2 regions of the Pseudomonas sp. GW823-FHT06B06 genome follow, and region 2 is predicted to be linked to the other one. Evidence: predicted binding sites of a transcription regulator. Region 2 holds the regulator's gene; the other holds the start of a gene.

Region 1 (6,893 bases), on a different contig from region 2:
AGCCACGGTGTTCAAGCGCGTGGTCTGGGCACTCATGCCGCTACCGGCAATGTTGAAAACACTGGAGAGAGACATGACTTATTCTCCGCGCAGGGCTGACACCAGCCCTTTGAATTTGCTGTTGAGCAGGGTGAAGCTGGCCTGGAAGTTGACCGAGTTTTCTGCGTAGTTCGACTGTTCCAGCTGGGCGTCCACGGTGTTCTGGTCGATCGACGGTTGCATCGGCGTGCGGTACATCAGCGACTCGTCGCCATTGCCCAGGCCCTGGGCCTCGATGTGACGGCTGTTGGTCATGTTCAAGGCGAAGGTGCCATTCTTGGCCTTGTCGTTCTGCGCCTCGAGCACTTTCGAGAACTCCAGGTCCCGAGCCTTGTAGTTGGGGGTGTCGGCGTTGGCAATGTTGTTGGCCAGGACTTCGGCACGCTGAGCGCGGAAGCCCAATGCCTTTTCGTGAATACCGAGCGCTTTATCGAAGCTGATGCTCATGGCGGGAAACCTTCGGCTGACCTGTTTTTCGTGAGATGGTCAAAGCAAGCGTCATGCCAATTTAGAAAACCCCATAAACCGGGGCTTTGCGGGCAACGACCCATGCGGCAACGACAGAAAAGCGGCAACCGGTTTCCGCTGGATGCCGCTTTTCTGCCGCTTCCCGTGGACAACACATACCCTGTAGGAGCTGCCGCAGGCTGCGATTTTTTGATTTTGTTTTTTAAGATCAAGTCCAAAAGATCGCAGCCTTCGGCAGCTCCTACGTGATGCAAGCGCGACAGGCATAAAAAAGGAGCCCTGTGGGCTCCCATTTTTTATGCCTGTCGCGCTTGCATCACTTCGCCTGGTAAATAATCCCCGGGCTGCATTGGACCATCTGGTAATGGTCCGGCAATCCGTTCAGCGCTTCGGAAGCACCGAGGAACAGATAACCTCCCGGCTTCAACGTGCTGTGAATGCGCAAAAGGATGTCCTTCTTCACTTCGGCGGAGAAGTAGATCAGCACATTGCGACAGAACACGATGTCGAACTTGCCAAGGCCGGCGTAGCTGTCCAGCAGGTTGAACGAGCGAAACTCGACCCTGCTCTTGATCGGCGCCTTGATGGCCCAGCGCCCCGGCCCCTTGGGGTCGAAATAACGCTGCAGCCGCTCGGGAGACAAGCCGCGACCGATGGCCAGGCTGTCGTACTCGCCGGTCTTGCAGTTGTTCAGCATGGTGCCCGACAGGTCGGTGGCAACGATCTGTACGCCCATTCTCAACTGCCCGGCATTGAACCGCTCGAACTCATCGATGGACATCGACAGCGAATACGGTTCCTGACCCGACGAGCAGGCCGCCGACCAGATCCGCAGACGCTGACCGGGGCTGGCCTTGATCGCTTCGGGCAGCACCTTGTTTTTCAAGACTTCAAACGGATAGGTATCACGAAACCACAGGGTTTCGTTGGTCGTCATTGCATCCACCACCATCTCGCGCAACCCGCTGCGCGGCTGGGTCTGAATGCGCTGGACCAGCTCACCCAGGGACTTGATGCCTTGCTGCTCCATCAGTTTGTTGAGACGGCTGGAGACTAGATATTGCTTGTTTTCACCGAGCAAAATGCCACAGGCTTTTTCCAGGAACACCCGGAACTGTTCGAAATCCAAATTACCCGTAGACAATGCTGCCGCCTCTAAAATCGTGTTGACTGCCGGGGGCCGAACGCCCCTAGCTGATGTCTGCTGCCTTGATCCGGTCGACTACCCGGGATGCCAGGTCATCAGGACGGAACTTGGCCAGGAAGTCATCGGCACCGACCTTCCTGACCATCGCCTGATTGAATACACCCGACAACGAAGTATGCAGGATGATATGAAGCTTTTGCATGCGAGGGTCGTTGCGGATCTCCGCCGTGAGGGTGTATCCGTCCATTTCCGGCATCTCGATGTCGGAAATCATCATCAGGAACTCCTCCTCTGGCCTCTTGCCCTCGTCGACCAGTTTGCGCAGGTAATCCAGCGCTTGGCGACCGTCGTTCAACGCCACCACATCAACACCGACCGTTTGCAGGCACCGGGTGACCTGTTTGCGCGCCACTGACGAATCATCGACCGTCAGCACGCGCAAGGAGAGCGCCTTGTGCTGGGTCTCGACATCCACCACGCCAGCGGAGATCGCTTCCGGGGTCGGCGCCACTTCCGCCAGTACCTTTTCGACGTCGATGATTTCCACCAACTGGTTGTCGACCCGGGTCACCGCCGTCAGGTAGTGATCACGTCCGGTGCCCTTGGGTGGTGGATGAATCTCCTCCCAGTTCATGTTGACGATGCGTTCCACCGAGCGAACCAGGAATCCCTGGGTCTTGGTGTTGTACTCCGTGATGATCACGAAGGGGTTGTTCTTGTCCTTCAAGCCACCGGAACCGGTCGCCATCGCCAGATCAAGGATCGGAATGGTCGCCCCCCGAATATTTGCCACGCCACACACGACAGGACTGGACTTGGGCATCAGCGTCAGTTTGGGGCATTGCAGCACCTCCCGCACCTTGAACACGTTGATCCCATACAGTTGCTGGCCGTCGAGACGGAACAACAGCAACTCAAGGCGATTTTGCCCCACCAGTTGCGTGCGCTGGTTCACCGAATCCATTACACCAGCCATGCCTGACTCCTACGCCAACGCTAAGTGTTGTTGCGACGCGCCTTCTTCACTAAACGGCACGGCGCTTGCTTTTTACATGTCATGAACTCAGAACCGACATTATTCCGACGCCTGACCACCCGCTGCCGCCAATGGCTGGGGGTGTTGTCGGCTGTTTGCCTGTTCAACGCTGGCAGCCCTGCCCTTGCTGACGCGGTTACCTTGCCTGACATGCTTATCGGCGTCACCCAGGGCTTTCTTGAATTCACCGTAGAGGACTATCTGGCGACCAGTCAAACCCAGGGTCGCTATGAAATCCAGGTAAACCCGCTCGATCCGCGTCTGCGCATGCCGATGTGCGACAAGGAATTGACAGCCACGCTGGAGAGTCCGGCCAAGCCCTTGGGCCGCGTAACGGTCAAGGTTCGCTGTGAGGGAACATCCCCCTGGACAGTCTTCGTGCCCGCTCAAGTACGCCTGTTTCGCGAGGTCGTCACGACCACCCGGCCACTGCGCCGCGCCGGTATTATCGAGCCGCAGGACGTCATGCTGCGTGAGCGCGATATCAGCCTGCTTAACCAGGGGTACCTGACTGCCGTGGACCAGGCTGTCGGGCAGCGACTTACCCGACCAATGGTCAACGATCAGGTCATCAGCCTGGTGCACATCGAACAAGCGGAAGTGATACGCAAGGGCGACCAGGTAGTGATTACCGCCCGCAGTGGTACGCTCAGCGTGCGAATGCCCGGCGAGGCATTGGCCAGTGGCGGCCTGAGCGAACAGATTCGAGTCAAGAATCTCAATTCCAAACGGGTCATCAAGGCACAGGTGATCGCACCAGGCCAGGTGGAAGTGTCCATGTAGGATTTACTGTGGGTGAAGATGTGGCGCCGGCCTCGGCGGTTCCCTAAACTGTGTGCCAGGCACGGCAAGCGCTGGCGCGCGCAAGCTCATTTGATGAATGAGCCTAAAGTTTTTCAGGGAATGGCCGAAAACATGGCAAGCGTCCAAATTCCCAGAGGTTTTTTAACATGGTTATCGATTTCAGCCGATTGAACAGCTCCCCGTCAGTCACGGGCAGTACACGTACCAGCGCCGCCAGGGAAACCGCCGAATCCGGCAAACCTGCCGAGCCTACCTCCGCGGCCGAACAGGCCAGTACCGTCAAAAGCGGGGAGTCGGTACATCTGAGCAATGAGGCGCAACAGTTGCAAAAGATCTCCGATACGCTGCGTGATCAGCCTGTCGTCGACAAATCCCGCGTGGCTGAGTTGAAAGCAGCTATCGCCGATGGCAGCTATAAAGTCGACAGCAACCGTGTAGCCAGCAAACTGCTCAACTTCGAAGCCCAGCGCTAGGCCTAGGCCCGCGCCAGGCTTTTGGACGCTTAAACCCCAAGGCCAGCCATGCACGACACTAATTTACTGCAACTGATCACCGACGACCTTGCTCCAGCGCAACGCTTGCTGGAATTACTGCAAACCGAATCCCTCGCCCTGCACGGCCGCGACATGCGGTTGCTGGAAGAAATTCTGGCGCACAAGCAGGCATTGGTCATCGAACTCGATCAGCATGGCCGCAGACGCAGTGAGATTCTCGCCAGCCTCAACTTGCCAGCCAACCGCAGCGGTCTGGAGCAACTGGCCAGTCAATCGAGCATTGGTCAAGAACTGCTGGTGCAAAGTGATGCGCTGACCGACCTGTTGGCTCAATGCCACGCCGCCAACGCCGACAATGGACAGTCGATCCTTGTACAGCAGGCCGCCACGGCCACCCAGCTGAGAATCCTTAACGGCGGTGACCAGCCCGCGCTCTATGACGCCAGCGGATCATTCTCCCGGTTAGTGAAACCGCGCCCGCTCAGTCAGGCTTGAGCCTGTCTATAAGCACGCTCTATCAAGACGCGAAACATGATGGCAAAATGCCGCTTGCCGTAGTCAACATTTGTCTGGAGATTGATTAACCGTGTCCAATGCCTTAAACGCGGAAGATGCTCCGCAGCCTCCCAAGGTGCTCAGAACGCCCCTGGAGATCTCCGGCAATTTGCGCCAGCTGCTAGACAGCCATGACCCGCTGATCATCACGTTCCACGAGCGCAGCCAGCGCTTCCAGAGCTATCTGGTGGACCTCGATCGTGAGCGCAACATGATTGCCCTGGACGAAATGATTCCCCGCGATGGCGAACGTTTCCTGCTGGCCGGCGAACCCTTCAAAGTCGAAGGTTTTCATGAAGGCGTGCGCATCGCGTGGGAAAGCAATGGCCCGCTGACCATCGACGAATCCAACGGCAGCCGTTGCTACCGTGGAACCCTGCCCGATGAAGTCGTCTACCACCAGCGCCGCAATGCATTCCGCGCTGCCTTGAAATTGGCCCAACTGGTCAACGTCAATCTGGACGGTGAAAAACTCAAGGCATCGATCAGCGGCAAGCTGCTGGACATCTCCGCCACTGGCTGCAAGTTGCGCTTTGAAGGCGATATCACCGGCAGCCTGCAACTGGGTCAGGTTTACGACCGTTTCAACGCCGATCTGCCTTTCGGCAAAATGACGGCACCGGTTGAACTGCGCTACCTGCACTTTGAAGAAAAGATCTCCACCACTTTCGCTGGCGTTCGTTTCCACAACATGAGCGGACTGGTGCAACGTCAGGTCGAGCGGTTCGTCTACCAGCTGCAACGCGAAGCGCGGCGCTTCGACAAAGACGACTTCTGAGGCAACGCTTCAAGCAAAAACGGGCAGCCCCTTGCGGTGACTGCCCGTTTTTTTGCCTGAATGTCAGGGCCTGGCCTCGGTAAAACTCTGCTCCCTGCCAGAATCCGGTTCTTGCGGGGGAGGATCGGTTTCCGGTTCCGGTTCCGGACTCGGATCGGAGGGAAGTGGATTCTGCATCTGATCCTGCACCACCTGCTCGTCCACCCTTGGATCCAGGGCCGCCACCAGTGGTGAACTCGACATACTGTCTGGCATGGCGACGTGATGCAGCGGTGCGTCGTCCACCTGATGCAAATTGGTCACCGCTTTCGGACGAATTCGCCACACCAGCACCAACGCGAAGAAACTGAAGAACGCATAGAGCATCTGGCTGCCGAACAACTTCATCAGCACGCCCGCCACCAGCGGACCGATGCTGGCGCCAACGCCGTAGGTCACCAGCAACATCGCCGTCAACGATACACGTCGATCGCCCTCGACATGGTCATTGGAGAAGGCCACTGCCAACGGATACAGGCAGAACTGGACCAACGAGCAAAGGAACCCGGCAACGAACAGGACCTCCAGCGGCACCCGCTCCATGATCGCCAACGGCAAGGCAGCCAACGCCAGGCTAAACGCAAAACAGCGAATCAACAGCGCCCGATCATAGCGATCGGACAACCATCCCAACGGCCACTGCACCAGCAACCCGGCAAAAATGCAGCTACCCATGAACAGGCCGACCTGCTCCGTGGACAGCCCTTGCTGGGAGGCGTACAGCGGTGCCAGACCGTAGAACGAGCCGACAATCAGGCCTGCGCCCAGGACGGTACTCAATGACTGTGGCACCCGCTTGATAAAGAACCGCGGCTCCATCGGTGCGGGATGCAAAGGCGCCGGGTGAATCCGTCGGGTCAGGGCCACCGGCACCAGGCAAAGCGTGAAACATAGGGCTACCAGCATCAGCAGTTCCAACCCCAGCCCCGGGTGCATGACCAGAATCAACTGACCCAGCACCAACCCCAGGTAGGAGGCGATCATGTATCCGCTGAACACCAGGCCGCGCTGCTTGGCATCGGCCTGCTCATTGAGCCAGCTCTCGATGACCATGTACTGGCACATCATGCCGAGACCGACGATCACCCGCAGGAACAACCAGGCAGGCAACCAGTCCACCAGGCCATGGCCCAGCACCGCCGCGCCGACTATCCCGGCGCAGGCCGAATAGGCTCGAATATGCCCGACCCGGGCTATCAACCGATGGCCGATCTTGCCGCCCAGCACCAGGCCGAAATAGTTGGCAGCCATCAACGCGCCGACCCACAGGCTATCGACATGATCGGCAGCCAGGCGCAAAGCCAGGTAAGTACTCAGCAGGCCCGAGCCGATCAACATCATCAGCGACGCGAAATAAAGCGCTCGAAAGGACTTCCAGATTAGGCGCAACGAGCGACTCCTTGCAGTGGGTGACGGGCTATTAAACGATAGCCCGGTGTCGACATTTCATCAGGCCTGGGCGGCCAGGACACGCCGTTCCCAGGGAGTAATTTCATCAAGGAAACTGGTCAATTCCATGGTCTTCGAAGCGAC
Region 2 (6,893 bases):
GAGAATCAGCGCGATGCGGCCGTCACCGGTAATGGTGGCGCCCGACATGCCCGGGGTTCCCTGGAGCATTTTGCCCAATGGCTTGATGACCACTTCTTCCTGGCCCACCAACTGGTCGACGACAAAGCCGATCCGCTGGGTGCCCACCGAAAGGATCACCACATGGCCTTCGCGCTGCTCTTCGTGAGCGGCGGAGCTGACCAGCCAGCGCTTGAGGTAGAACAACGGCAGTGCCTTGTCCCGCACGATCACCACTTCCTGGCCGTCCACCACGTTGGTGCGCGAAAGGTCGAGGTGGAAAATCTCGTTGACGTTCACCAGCGGGAAGGCGAACGCCTGGTTGCCGAGCATGACCATGAGGGTTGGCATGATCGCCAGGGTCAGCGGCACCTTGATGACGATCTTCGATCCCTGGCCCTTGGCCGAGTAGATGTTGATCGAACCGTTGAGCTGGGAGATCTTGGTTTTCACCACGTCCATGCCCACGCCACGACCCGACACGTCGGAGATCTCGGTCTTGGTCGAGAAGCCCGGGGCGAAGATCAGGTTGTAGCACTCGGTATCGCTCAGGCGGTCGGCCGCGTCCTTGTCCATCACACCGCGTTTTACCGCGATGGCACGCAGGACGTTGGGGTCCATGCCTTTTCCGTCATCGGAAATCGACAACAGGATGTGATCGCCTTCCTGCTCGGCCGCCAGGATCACCTTGCCGCCACGGGCCTTGCCCGACGCTTCGCGCTCTTCCGGCGATTCGATGCCGTGGTCGACCGCGTTGCGCACAAGGTGGACCAGCGGGTCGGCCAGGGCTTCGACCAGGTTCTTGTCGAGGTCGGTGTCTTCGCCGACCAGCTCCAGGTTGATCTCTTTCTTGAGCTGGCGCGCCAGGTCGCGAACCAGGCGCGGGAAGCGTCCGAACACTTTCTTGATCGGCTGCATCCGGGTCTTCATGACCGCCGTCTGCAGGTCGGCCGTGACCACGTCGAGGTTCGACACGGCCTTGGACATGGCTTCGTCGGCACTGTTGGCGCCCAGGCGCACCAGGCGGTTACGCACCAGCACCAACTCGCCGACCATGTTCATGATCTCGTCGAGCCGTGCGGTATCGACCCGCACGGTGGTCTCGGCTTCACTGGCCGGTTTTTCCGCAGGCGGCGCGGCCGGAGTTCGGGCCGCGACTGGTGCTGCGGCTGCCGGCGCTTTGGCTTGCGGTTCGGGCGCCTTGGCAACGGGCTTGGGTGCGACAACCTTGGCGGTCGATGCCGCCACGGAGGCGTTCGAGCTGCTGGCCGTTGTCGCGGTGCCGACTTCGCTGAACTTGCCTTTGCCGTGCAATTCGTCGAGCAGTGCCTCGAATTCATGATCGCTGATCAGATCACTGCCGGCCGCCGCTGCGGTTGGCGCTGCCGGTGCTGGAACAGAGGCAATGGCCGACTCTAGCGCCTCAACGGCAAAGTTACCCTTGCCATGAAGCTGGTCGAGCAAGGCCTCGAATTCTTCGTCGGTGATGTCGGAACTATCACCCGCCTCTTTCGCCGCTGACGGCTCTGACGGCGCGGCGGGTGCCGGGGCCACTGCATCGACGGCGAACTTGCCCTTGCCGTGCAGTTGATCGAGCAACGACTCGAACTCGGCGTCGGTGATTTCGTCGCTGGCAGGCACTTCGCTGGCGGGTGCTGGAACAACTGCCGGCGCCTCGGCCTGAGCCTTCACGGCGTTCAGCGAGTCCAGCAATTGTTCGAATTCGTTATCGGTGATATCGCCTGAATCGGCGGCAACCACAGGCGCTTCGACCTCTGGAGCAACAGGCGCAGCAGCCACTTCGTCAGCCGATTGCGGCTCGGCCAGACGCGCCAGTGCCGCCAGCAGCTCAGGTGTTGCAGCCGTGACCGGACTACGCTCGCGCACTTCGCTGAACATGCCGTTCACCGCATCCAGCGCTTCGAGGACCACGTCCATCAATTCCGAGTCGACGCGACGTTCGCCCTTGCGCAGGATGTCGAACACGTTCTCGGCGATGTGGCAGCACTCCACCAGCTCGTTGAGCTGGAGGAAGCCGGCGCCCCCTTTTACAGTGTGAAAACCGCGAAAAATTGCATTGAGCAAGTCCGCATCATCCGGACGGCTTTCCAGCTCGACCAGTTGCTCGGACAGTTGCTCTAGAATCTCGCCGGCCTCAACCAGGAAATCCTGAAGGATCTCTTCATCGGCGCCGAAGCTCATTAAGGGGGTGCTCCTACAGGTCTAAAAACCCAAAAAACCTGAACTTTAAAAACCCAGGCTGGATAGCAAATCGTCCACATCGTCCTGACCGGACATAACGTCTTCTCTTTTATCGGCATGAATCTGCGGACCTTCACCCTTGGTGAGATGTTTTTGTGGATCTTTTTCTGCAAGCATTGCCGCACGGTCATGTTCGATGCCCGCAAAGCGGTCCACCTGACTGGCCATCAGCACGAGCTTGAGCAGGTTGCTTTCCACTTCGGTGACCAGTTGGGTCACACGCTTGATCACCTGGCCGGTAAGGTCCTGGTAATCCTGGGCGAGCAGAATGTCGTTGAGGTTGCTGGACACGGCGCGATTGTCTGCGCTGCTGCGCGCCAGGAAACCATCGACGCGCCGGGCCAGTTCACGAAACTCTTCGGCCCCGACTTCGCGCCGCATGAACCGTCCCCAGTCGGCGCTCAAGCCCTGCGCCTCTTCAGCCAGGCCGTTGACCAATGGCGTGGCGTTTTCCACCAGGTCCATGGTGCGGTTGGCGGCGGCTTCCGTCAGTTTGACCACATACCCCAGGCGCTCGGTGGCGTCGGTGATCTGTGACACTTCCTCGGCTTGCGGCATGTGCGGGTCAATCTGGAAATTGACGATCGCGCTATGCAGCTCGCGGGTGAGCTTGCCCACTTCCTGATACAAGCCACGGTCACGGGTCTGGTTGAGCTCATGGATCAATTGCACAGCATCGCCGAACCTGCCCTTTTCAAGGCTCGCGACCAATTCAACGGCGTGTTTTTTCAGGGTCGATTCAAAATCGCCCTGGGATGACTCGTTATGCTCCATAGCTCCCCCGTGGCGCAGTTCAACCGATGCGTTCGAAAATCTTCTCGATTTTTTCTTTCAACGCCTGGGCCGTGAAGGGTTTGACCACATAGCCATTTACGCCGGCCTGGGCCGCTTCGATGATCTGCTCGCGCTTGGCTTCGGCAGTCACCATCAGCACTGGCAGGTGCTTGAGTTTTTCATCGGCGCGCACATGACGCAGCAGATCGATACCGGTCATGCCAGGCATGTTCCAGTCCGTCACCAGAAAGTCGATGCTCCCGCTGTTGAGTACCGGAATGGCGGTAGTGCCATCGTCGGCCTCGACCGTGTTGGTGAACCCAAGGTCACGCAACAGGTTCTTGATGATCCGCCGCATCGTTGAGAAGTCATCAACGATGAGGATTTTCATGTTCTTGTCCAATTCGACCTCCAAGCAGACTAAAACGCGCCCAGCACCTGGACACGCCATTTCTATCAATCTGGCAAAACACTCGATGACTGTTTGGGATACAACGGATCGAGACCGGCGCGGTTCATTACCCCACCAGCCGCGTCGCAGTGCCCCCACACTGCCTTCAGCGCGCTCGCCACTCTCCCAGACGCCCCCGCAAACGGGCCGCGCACTGGCTGTGTAACTGGCTGACCCGGGATTCGCTGACCCCCAGGACTTCGCCGATTTCCTTGAGATTCAATTCTTCGTCGTAATACAACGCCAACACCAATCGCTCGCGCTCCGGCAAGTTGGCGATCGCGTCCGCCAGCGCCGCTTGGAAGCGTTCATCTTCCAGATCGCGAGACGGTTCCAGATGCGCACTGGCGCCATCCTCGTGCAGCCCTTCGTGTTCGCCGTCCTGCAACAGGTCGTCGAAACTGAACAGCCGACTGCCCAGGGTGTCGTTCAAAATCCCGTAGTAATCGTCAAGACTCAATTGGAGTTCGGCCGCAACTTCGTGATCTTTAGCGTCACGCCCGGTTTTAGCTTCAATCGAGCGAATCGCGTCGCTGACCATCCGCGTATTGCGGTGGACCGAACGAGGCGCCCAGTCGCCCTTGCGCACTTCATCGAGCATGGCGCCGCGGATGCGGATGCCCGCGTAGGTTTCGAAACTCGCGCCTTTGCTGGCGTCGTATTTGGTCGAGACTTCCAGCAGGCCGATCATCCCGGCCTGGATCAGGTCTTCGACCTGGACACTGGCCGGCAGTCGTGCAAGCAAGTGATAGGCAATGCGTTTAACCAGCGGCGCGTAACGCTCGATCAGCTCGTACTGCGCGTCACGCGCCGATGCCTTGTAGAGGTTGTAACCGCTTGCGGTCATAGCACGGGTCCTGCCGTCTGTTGCACGAGGCGCTCGACGAAGAATTCCAGGTGCCCGCGCGGGTTGGCGGGCAGTGGCCAGGTATCGACCTTCTGCGCGATCGCCTTGAATGCCAGCGAGCACTTGGAGCGCGGGAAGGCCTCGTAGACGGCGCGCTGCTTCTGCACGGCCTTGCGCACGCTTTCGTCGTACGGCACCGCACCGACATATTGCAAGGCGACGTCGAGGAAGCGGTCGGTGACCTTGGTCAACTTGGCGAACAGGTTGCGCCCTTCCTGGGGGCTCTGCGCCATGTTGGCCAGCACCCGGAAACGGTTCATGCCGTAATCGCGGTTGAGCAATTTGATCAACGCATAGGCGTCAGTGATCGAGGTCGGCTCGTCGCAGACCACCAGCAACACTTCCTGGGCCGCGCGCACGAAGCTGACCACCGACTCGCCAATACCTGCAGCGGTGTCGATCACCAGCACGTCGAGATTGTCGCCAATGTCGCTGAAGGCCTGGATCAGGCCAGCGTGCTGCGCCGGGCTCAAGTGAACCATGCTCTGGGTGCCGGACGCCGCCGGAACGATGCGGATGCCGCCGGGCCCCTGCAACAGCACGTCGCGCAATTCACAGCGGCCTTCAATCACGTCGGCCAGGGTACGTTTGGGTGTCAGCCCCAACAGAACGTCGACATTCGCCAGCCCAAGGTCAGCGTCCAGCAACATGACGCGCCGGCCAAGCTCAGCCAAAGCCAGGGACAAGTTCACTGACACGTTAGTTTTGCCGACGCCACCTTTGCCGCCGGTCACCGCGATCACCTGTACAGGATGCATGCTGCCCATGTTATTTCTTTACCTTGTTCTGCATAGACGGGGCCACATAACTGGCTGCGCGTTCACAACCGGAACAATGCATGGCAGGCCATCGATGTAGGGTACAAAAACTATTCATTGTTACCTCAGCCAACCTGCTTGGTCGGACTGTGGTAGATATCAGCGAACATGTCAGCCATGGCCTCTTCGCTGGGTTCTTCCTGCATTTGCACGCTGACGGCCCGACTGACCAGTTGATGACGACGCGGCAGATGCAGATCATCTGGAATCCGCGGGCCATCGGTCAGGTAGGCCACCGGCAATTCATGGCTGATCGCCAGACTCAACACTTCGCCCAGACTTGCCGTTTCATCCAGTTTAGTCAGGATGCAGCCAGCGAGCCCGCAACGCTTGTAACTGTGATAAGCAGCGGTTAGAACCTGTTTCTGGCTGGTGGTTGCCAGGACCAGGTAATTTTTTGACTTGATGCCTCGACCGGCCAGGCTTTCGAGCTGCATGCGCAGGGCCGGATCGCTGGCTTGCAGGCCGGCGGTATCGATCAGCACCACGCGCTTGCGCAACAAAGGGTCCAGCGCCTGGACCAATGACTGGTTCGGATCGACGTGGGTCACCGGCACATTGAGAATCCGCCCGAGGGTCTTGAGCTGCTCCTGGGCACCGATGCGAAAGCTGTCCATGCTCACCAGGGCAATGTTCTGCGCGCCGTACTTGAGCACGTAACGGGCCGCCAGCTTGGCCAGTGTGGTGGTCTTGCCCATGCCGGCCGGGCCGACCATGGCAATCACGCCGCCCTCTTCCAGCGGTTCCATTTCCGGCGTGACAATCATCCGCGCCAGGTGCGCCAGCAACATGCGCCAGGCCTGACGGGGTTCTTCAATTTCGCTGACCAGCGCCAGCAGGTCCCGCGACAACGGGCCGGACAAGCCGATGCGCTGCAGGCGACGCCACAGGTTCGCCTGGTCCGGGCGGCTACCCTGCAGCTGGTTCCAGGCGAGGGAACCGAGTTGTACTTCCATCAGTTCGCGCAGGCTGTTGAGTTCCGAACGCATCGAGTCGAAGACCCGCGTATCGATAGTCGCCGCCGGGGCCGGTGTCGGCGCGGGACGGCGCGGCTCGGCCAGGGTCGGTTCGATCAGCGGCTCGGCAGCCGTCAGCGGCAGGCCGGCAAACAACTGGCGATTAGTGCTCTTGTCGCTATCGCCTTCGCCCTCGCCTCGCAGGCTCAATTCGGCCTGGGCGTTGACGATGCGCGACTGGGTCTTGCGCAGTTCGTCCTCGAGCTCCATGTTCGGAACGCGCGGGGCCAGCGCCGACAGTTGGTAATCCAGGGCAGCCGTAATCTCGACGCCACCGGCGATGCGGCGGTTGCCAATGATCGCGGCATCGGCGCCCAGCTCATCGCGAACCAGCTTCATGGCCTGACGCATATCGGCGGCGAAGAAACGCTTAACTTGCATGAATCACTACCTCAGCCGTTGGGCCCTACTGTCGCAACGATGGTCACTTGCTTGTTGTCAGGAATTTCCTGATAAGCCAACACATGCAAACCCGGGACTGCGAGCCGGCCAAATCGCGAGAGCATCGCGCGAACCGGACCGGCCACCAGCAGAATCACCGGTTGACCTTGCATCTCCTGCCGCTGCGCCGCATCGATCAACGAGCGCTGCAGCTTCTCAGCCATGCTTGGCTCCAGCAGAACACCCTCTTCAGAGCCTTGTCCTGC

The links. Region 2 encodes FliA, which starts transcription of late flagellar genes. Its sites were predicted from a motif close to CTAAAGTTTNNNNNNNNNNNGCCGNTAA; they were not measured.
Region 1: the regulator FliA is predicted to act here: its motif matches at 3,577-3,604, upstream of flgM (flagellar biosynthesis anti-sigma factor FlgM).

The regions. Positions count from the first base shown of each region.
Region 1 covers NZ_JBXAHO010000027.1:70,602-77,494, forward strand. Annotated here, with positions in the region: gene flgC (flagellar basal body rod protein FlgC) at 1-75, opposite strand, end outside; gene flgB (flagellar basal body rod protein FlgB) at 79-486, opposite strand; gene cheR (protein-glutamate O-methyltransferase CheR) at 824-1,651, opposite strand; gene AC1Q8Q_RS22530 (chemotaxis protein CheV) at 1,698-2,630, opposite strand; gene flgA (flagellar basal body P-ring formation chaperone FlgA) at 2,712-3,473, shown strand; gene flgM (flagellar biosynthesis anti-sigma factor FlgM) at 3,641-3,967, shown strand; gene AC1Q8Q_RS22545 (flagella synthesis protein FlgN) at 4,016-4,483, shown strand; gene AC1Q8Q_RS22550 (flagellar brake protein) at 4,575-5,321, shown strand; gene AC1Q8Q_RS22555 (MFS transporter) at 5,385-6,749, opposite strand; gene AC1Q8Q_RS22560 (glutamine synthetase family protein) at 6,810-6,893, opposite strand, start outside.
Region 2 covers NZ_JBXAHO010000016.1:46,997-53,889, forward strand. Annotated here, with positions in the region: gene AC1Q8Q_RS16405 (chemotaxis protein CheA) at 1-2,220, opposite strand, end outside; gene AC1Q8Q_RS16410 (protein phosphatase CheZ) at 2,266-3,054, opposite strand; gene AC1Q8Q_RS16415 (chemotaxis response regulator CheY) at 3,074-3,445, opposite strand; gene fliA (RNA polymerase sigma factor FliA) at 3,612-4,352, opposite strand; gene fleN (flagellar synthesis regulator FleN) at 4,349-5,179, opposite strand; gene flhF (flagellar biosynthesis GTPase FlhF) at 5,296-6,627, opposite strand; gene flhA (flagellar biosynthesis protein FlhA) at 6,639-6,893, opposite strand, start outside.